Linked DNA regions of Tolumonas auensis DSM 9187. The protein of the gene in region 1 interacts with the protein of each later gene in a pairwise test. Links are inferred from orthologs where the notes say so. Each region holds a gene or a part of one and is shown in the gene's direction. Other genes may lie near its edges.

Region 1 (3,425 bases):
ACTGGAAGATGACATGCTGGACAAGGCATGGGGTCTGGAGCCGGAATCACGTCTCGGCTGTCAGGCGCATGTGGCAGATGAAGATTTGACGGTGGAAATTCCGAAGTACACGATCAATCTGGCTTCTGAACAACACTAATTTGTTACATGAAAATGGAGCAACAGCGTGACCTGAAGTGGTAACCTGTTGCTCCATTTGTATTTTCAGGATATCGGAAAAAAATCATGACAACATCCATGGCTGTTATTCTGGTAGAAGCACCTGCTGATGCCTGCTGGGGTGAGAACGCCTTAATCAGTTTTAATCAGGGTTCTGCATTCATTCACCTCACCGGCTCATCATCTGATTGGTTACGTCTGATCCAGCGCGCAGGTCGCCGTCTGGATGCTCAGGGCATTAAACAACTGTCTCTGGTTGGTGAAGAATGGGATCCGGAACGTCGTTATGCGTTTTGTCAGGGTTTCTATAATCCGCGTGGCGGACAACAGCTTGACCTTGGTGACATGAGTGCGGAAGAACAACAGCAGCTGGATGCCTTACTGGAAACGACCCGCTGGATCCGCGAGATCACCAACGCAACGCCTGAAAATTTATATCCCACTGCATTAGCGACTGAAGCAGCGAAGTTTGTGGCTAAGCAGGCACCGGAACGCGTGAATTACCATATTCTGTCCGGCGAGGCGCTGAAGGAACTGGGTTATACCGGTATTTACAATGTGGGCCGCGGCAGTGCGCATGAACCGGCATTCCTGAAGCTTGATTACAACCCGACCGGCGATCTGGATGCTCCGATCACCGCCTGTCTGGTCGGTAAGGGCATTACCTTTGATTCCGGCGGTTACAGCCTGAAAGAGTCGGACATGATGCTGCCGATGAAGTCTGACATGGGCGGTGCCGCTATGCTGGCGGGTGCGCTGGCACTTGCGATTCGTCAGGGCTTGAATCACCGTGTACAACTTATGCTTTGCTGTGCGGAGAATCTGGTCAGCGGTAATGCGTTTAAACTGGGCGATATTCTGACTTATCGTAATGGCGTCAGCGTCGAAGTGTTGAATACCGATGCGGAAGGTCGTCTCGTTCTGGCTGATGGCTTACTGGATGCCAGTGCGACTGGTGCGCCGTATATTCTTGATGCAGCGACCCTGACCGGGGCGGCGAAAGTGGCATTGGGGCGTGATTATCATGCCGTATTCAGTTTACAGGATGAACAGGCACAGGCTATTGTGACGTGCGCGAAAGCGGAAAATGAAAAGGCATGGCCATTACCGCTGGAACCATGGCATACCACGCAATTAACTTCTTCTTATGCGGATATCGGTAACGTATCTTCCGCTGAAGGCACGGCTGGCGCGACGACTGCAGCGGCGTTCCTGTCAAAATTCGTGCGTGAAGAAGTGAAGGGCTGGGTGCATATGGACCTGTCTGCTTCATTCCAGAAAAATGCCAATGAGTTGTGGGCTCCGGGTGGGAAAGGTCATGGTGTAAGAACCATTGCCCGCTGGCTGCGGTCATTAAAATAGTCTCTCATTCAGCGCCGTGGCCCCGGTGGTCGCGGCGTTATCCTCCGGCGCATTTCTCTCTCCCTGCTACAAATGTTCTAAAATCAGATCAACTTATCATTAACACAATTTTTTCAATTGCAGCACAACCTGTTTCGTCATAACTTAGTAAACAAATAGAAATATCGATGATGATACAAGGACATAGCATGACTATTGAACGCACTTTCTCAATCATCAAGCCTGATGCAGTGGCAAAAAATATTATTGGTGAGATTTATCACCGTTTTGAGTGCGCAGGCCTGCATATCATCGCAGCGAAAATGCTGCATTTGTCCCAGGAACAGGCAGCCGGTTTCTATGCTGAGCATAAGGGCAAACCGTTCTACGATAACCTGCTGAAATTTATGACATCTGGCCCGATAGTGGTTCAGGTGCTGGAAGGTCAGGATGCGATCCGCCGTCATCGTGAATTACTGGGTAGCACCGATCCGGAAAAAGCACAGGCCGGAACTATACGCGCTGATCATGCGATCTCGGTTACCCAGAATGCGGTACATGGTTCTGATTCATCAGAGTCTGCAGCTCGTGAAATTGAGTTTTTCTTTACGGAAGATGAAATCTGTCCGCGTACACGCTGAGCGTTGGCCGGTACGGATGGTTGATATTGACATCTGAAATCAGATAATGGATCGTATTCTTCCGCATCCCATGCGATCGCCTGATATAATGTTATTTCGTCAGGCGATTGAACCGTGCAGCCGTATTACGTCTGCCTCAACGACATTACTGAAACGCTATCATGATACCAATCCGAAAACTGCTATCAGTTCTATTGTGTGGATTTTTCTCTTCTGCGGCATATGCCGCGACCACGGCAGAAAGCGCGCCTGCACAGACTGATATTCTGGCAACGCATATTTCAGCTGATTACCCTTCCGGTCCGGGTGGTTCTACGGATTCATTCCCGACATTCAACCGTGCTATGTGGTGGTTTAACTATGACATTCTGGATAAGAATGTTCTGAGACCGGTAGTACACAGCTATGTGGAATGGGTTCCTGCACCGTTTCGTACCGGTGTCAGCAATTTTGTCGCTAACCTGGATGAGCCTAACAATACGGTCAATAACCTGCTGCTCGGTGAGTTTAAGCATTCCGGTGCCAGTCTGGCCCGCTTCTCCCTGAATTCGACAGTCGGTATGCTTGGGCTGTTTGATATTGCCACGGATATGGGCATTGAGCGGCGTGAAATGAGTATGTCGACAGTCTTGGGTCGGGCGAAAATGACACAGGGGCCGTACTTTATGATCCCGGTGGCCGGTCCGATGACAGTTCGTAGCGGTATTGGTCAGCTGGTTGATAATCTGTATTGGCCATACAGTTATATGACGACACCAGTAACCCTTGCGAAATTTGCGATTTCCGGTCTGGATGCGCGCTCTAAAGTGATCGATCAGGAATCAATTATTGATAATGCCTTTGATCCATATATCACGACCCGCGATTTTTATCTGCAGTATCAGGAAGCAAAGGTACAGGGTAAGAAAGCGGCTGCAATGGGCAGTAAGAGCGATGCTGAAACAGATGCTGAAGTTGAAAAATATCTGGATGAAATAGATAACTAACAGATAACTAAATGGGAAAGGCGTAACCTGACGTTACGCCTTTTTTGTATCCGTGCTGACTGATTATTTCAGGTAGTCGAGATAAGGGGACTGCCGGGAGATCATCAGATCAACCAGTTCCGGGATGCAGCGGCATTTATCGTTTACAGAATCAACCAGCAATGCCTGTATTACCAGCTCACGTGACTGATTCAGAACCGCTTCTGCGGTCAGATCATGGACTGCCACCTGATTCGCTAACAACCCACCGATACCTGCCGGCATTTCCAGCTGGATGCCATGTACGCCTTTGCTGTCG
Region 2 (3,566 bases), 1.2 Mb from region 1 along the record:
TAGAGCGTTTACAGGCATGTGGTGCAGTCGATTATTTTTGTAACAGCTGTAATTCCATGATTTCCAAACGACAGGCTGAATATAAACTCACACCCGTTTGAAAATAGGAAATAAAAAAACGCCGGATTTGATATCCGGCGTTTTTGTTTGTCTGCTAATAACAAGCAAATCAGAGTGACTGTGTAAATGTACGGGTGATGACATCGCGTTGTTGTTCCGGGGTCAGTGCATTGAAGCGCACGGCATAGCCAGAAACACGGATAGTCAGCTGCGGATATTTCTCTGGATTCTTAACTGCATCTTCCAGTGTTTCACGACGCAGAACGTTTACGTTCAGGTGCTGACCACCTTCTACCTGTGGTGCCAGGCTCATTGGTACTTCACGATATTCGATGTTACCCAGCGATGCTACAGCAACAACCTGATCTTCAGTGTAACGAGGGTCTTTAGAGCACAGGCAACGTGCTTCCTGTGTTGCTTCATCCAGTAACCAGAAAGAATTAAGCAGATCTGCGTTTGCTGCCTGAGTGATTTGAATACCCTTAACCATGATGAACTCCTCGATAGTTTGGGGCTGTTCTTGTCACTATTACAAGAAAGTGCCCCGTTATGTCATTGGATCAAACCTGCGATGGTCTAATCATGTATCTTTGATACTACATTAGTAAATTTACTAACAGTTCGCAAGAGGATACCCCTGTAAAAATGAGGCCTACTCAGTACGGAAGATTGATTAAGATCAATAAATATGTATTTTGCATCTAACAATCAATTTTTTGTAAAAATGGCTACTCTTGATTTCTTGTAAATTTACTACAAATTTGCCAGATCCCGTTTCTGGATGAAGTACGATAAAATGAATTTTTAATATAGAACCGGGGGCAAAATGCAAACGTGGAGTGATGTGCTGGGTCAGGAAAAAAAACAGGCGTATTTTCAGGAAACGATGGATTTTGTCCGGCGTGAGCGTGAAGCAGGCAAAATTGTCTATCCTCCTGCTGCCGATGTTTTCAATGCCTTTAAATACACTGAGTTTGCAGATGTTAAGGTCGTCATTTTAGGGCAAGACCCATATCACGGCCCCAATCAGGCTCACGGTCTCTGTTTTTCAGTATTACCGGGTGTTGCAGTGCCACCGTCGCTGGTCAATATCTATAAAGAGCTGCACCGGGATATTCCTGGTTTTGAAATTCCTTCTCATGGTTATTTGCTGTCATGGGCTCAACAAGGCGTGCTGTTGTTAAATACGGTGCTTACTGTTGAGGCTGGCAAAGCGCACTCCCATGCGTCATCAGGCTGGGAACATTTTACGGATCGTGTCATCGCTGCGTTGAACGAGCACCGGGAAGGTCTGGTGTTTTTGCTTTGGGGTAACCATGCGCAGAAAAAGGGACAATATATTGATCGCCAGCGACATCATGTCCTGATGGCTCCGCACCCCAGCCCGTTATCAGCACATCGTGGTTTTTTAGGTTGTGGCCATTTTTCTCAGACTAATCAATTCCTAACGGACGCTGATAAGCAGCCTATAAACTGGCAAATAGCGCCGATTGCGTGATATTACCGGCACATTTCAGGATGGATCACTGATCGGTAATAAAATTCACTATAATTTATAAATTGTTGTCATTGGTCTGTCAGTTCAGGAGCGTGCACCATGTTGGATATTTTGCACCAGGAACATATCAACATCGCTAAACTACTTGATGTGTTGCGCGATAACCTGGCTGCGATTCGCAGTGAAAAGCCGGTTCGTTTCAATTTACTTAAAGACGCACTCAGTTACCTGAGGGAAGTGGCTGATACGCATCATCATCCACGGGAAGATCTGATTTACGATTATTTTTCTGCCTATCGTTGCAGTGATCCATCTGTAGTGACGACCACTCTTAAAGAGCAACACAAACAGATTGTCAGCAGTGGTGAAGCACTGCAGGAAATGGTCGATATGATTCTGATGGATGCGGTGATCCCGCTGGATTATGTTGCGACCGAACTGGAACAGTTTATTGCTTTACAGCAAAAGCATCTGGACTATGAGGAAAGTACCATTTTTCCATTGCTGCGGCGTGCACTAACAGAAGATGACTGGCGGCATCTGGAGCATAACTGGGCCAATATGACGGTTGATGATCCGCTCTTCGGGCGTGAGGTAGCCGAGCGTTACCAGGATCTGGCTGCACAACTGTTGGCTGTCTGAGCTAAAAATATAAAAATGGCGCTGATTAGCGCCATTTTCTTCAATTCAGCGAAATATCGTTAATGCCAAGTTCATAGTTTAAATCGATAGCTTGCAATTCCCGTTGCAAGCGATATCTGTCTTTTAATGCCTCGATCTCTCTCCATTTGCGTTTTTTGTTTGTTTGGCGTTGACGTACATCAGATTCAATAACGGCCATCTCTTCTGCTTCCAGTGAGAACCTGTCCATGGAACTACCTCCTCGTCTCAAACTAAAGAACGTACAAACTGTGATAGCATTTTACGGGCCAGAAATCGTATATGCATAAGCATACAATTACTGACGCATTACGGGCCGAAACCCGCCATACCCGGATCCCGGGAAGTGCTTTTCGTATATCACAGCTCTGCAAAAACTAAAATACTGAGATTACAAAACTATTACAGAGCTCAAAAGGCTGGGAAAGCAGAGGTCATGACAAAGTAAAGTCCCGGCGGAATTGCTATAGTTCCGAACGGAAATTAGTAGCCAAAAAGCGCATAATGCTTAAATATTTTGAATATTTATGCTGCTTAGTTAAAAAACTATCAATTATAATTTTGTATTTAATGTCGATGCTGGTATTTTTCCGGGTATCATTTTTGCAGTGAATTTTTGTCTTCAGCGATTATTGGGAAAGGCTCATATATGGAGCAGGTAGCTACCTTAGAGGTGCAAAATTTATGTAAACGCTTTGGTTCCAATGAGGTACTGAAGGGGATCAATCTGACTGCGAGTAAGGGCGATGTAGTTTCTATCATTGGCTCTTCCGGCTCAGGAAAGTCAACATTTTTGCGTTGCATTAATTTGCTGGAAACGCCCACCAGTGGTGATGTTTATGTCCATGGTGAGTTAATTCGTATGAAAACTGACAAATCAGGTGAACGAATTCCGGCTGATGTTAAACAAGTCGCCCGGATCCGCTCCCGGTTGGCAATGGTTTTTCAAAGTTTCAATTTATGGTCACACATGACCGTATTGCAAAACATCATTGAAGTACCGGTACATGTGCTGAAAATCCCGCGTCAGGAAGCAATTGCTAAAGCCGAAGCGTTGCTGCATCGGGTCGGGTTATATGAGCGTCGGGATTATTACCCCGGGCATTTATCCGGCGGGCAGCAACAACGAGCCGCGATTGCCCGTGCTCTTGCTGTTGATCCTGAGGTGATGTTGTTTGATGAGCCCACTTCTGCGTTAGATCCGGAACTTGTGGGTGAAGTGTTATCAGTTATGCGCGGCTTAGCTGAGGAAGGACGTACCATGCTGGTGGTTACGCATGAAATGGCATTTGCACGTGATGTGTCTAACAAGGTAATGTTTTTACATCAGGGACGGGTTGAAGAGGAA

What was found.
Region 2: the proteins of ndk (region 1) and ung interact in binary tests that used the Escherichia coli proteins (3 or more experiments, as listed by UniProt). The link is inferred for Tolumonas auensis DSM 9187 from one-to-one orthologs.

What each region holds. Positions count from the first base shown.
Region 1 is NC_012691.1:2,199,415-2,202,839, reverse strand. What follows is about bases 594-3,425. They hold ndk (nucleoside-diphosphate kinase), read left to right. Parts: upstream 594-1,709; coding sequence 1,710-2,141; downstream 2,142-3,425. Other genes in these bases: TOLA_RS10220 (family 4 glycosyl hydrolase), read right to left, coding at 3,191-3,425; TOLA_RS10225 (MlaA family lipoprotein), read left to right, coding at 2,303-3,127; pepB (aminopeptidase PepB), read left to right, coding at 594-1,521. Also shown: fdx (ISC system 2Fe-2S type ferredoxin), read left to right, coding at 1-139; more of pepB, read left to right, coding at 226-593. UniProt on the Escherichia coli protein: Major role in the synthesis of nucleoside triphosphates other than ATP. The ATP gamma phosphate is transferred to the NDP beta phosphate via a ping-pong mechanism, using a phosphorylated active-site intermediate.
Region 2 is NC_012691.1:979,149-982,714, forward strand. Bases 1-2,722 are described here. They hold ung (uracil-DNA glycosylase), read left to right. Parts: upstream 1-886; coding sequence 887-1,558; downstream 1,559-2,722. Other genes in these bases: TOLA_RS04580 (zinc ribbon domain-containing protein), read left to right, coding at 1-101; grcA (autonomous glycyl radical cofactor GrcA), read right to left, coding at 170-550; TOLA_RS04595 (hemerythrin domain-containing protein), read left to right, coding at 1,658-2,200; TOLA_RS04600 (DUF3545 family protein), read right to left, coding at 2,241-2,429. Outside these bases: TOLA_RS04605 (ABC transporter ATP-binding protein), read left to right, coding at 2,868-3,566. UniProt on the Escherichia coli protein: Excises uracil residues from the DNA which can arise as a result of misincorporation of dUMP residues by DNA polymerase or due to deamination of cytosine.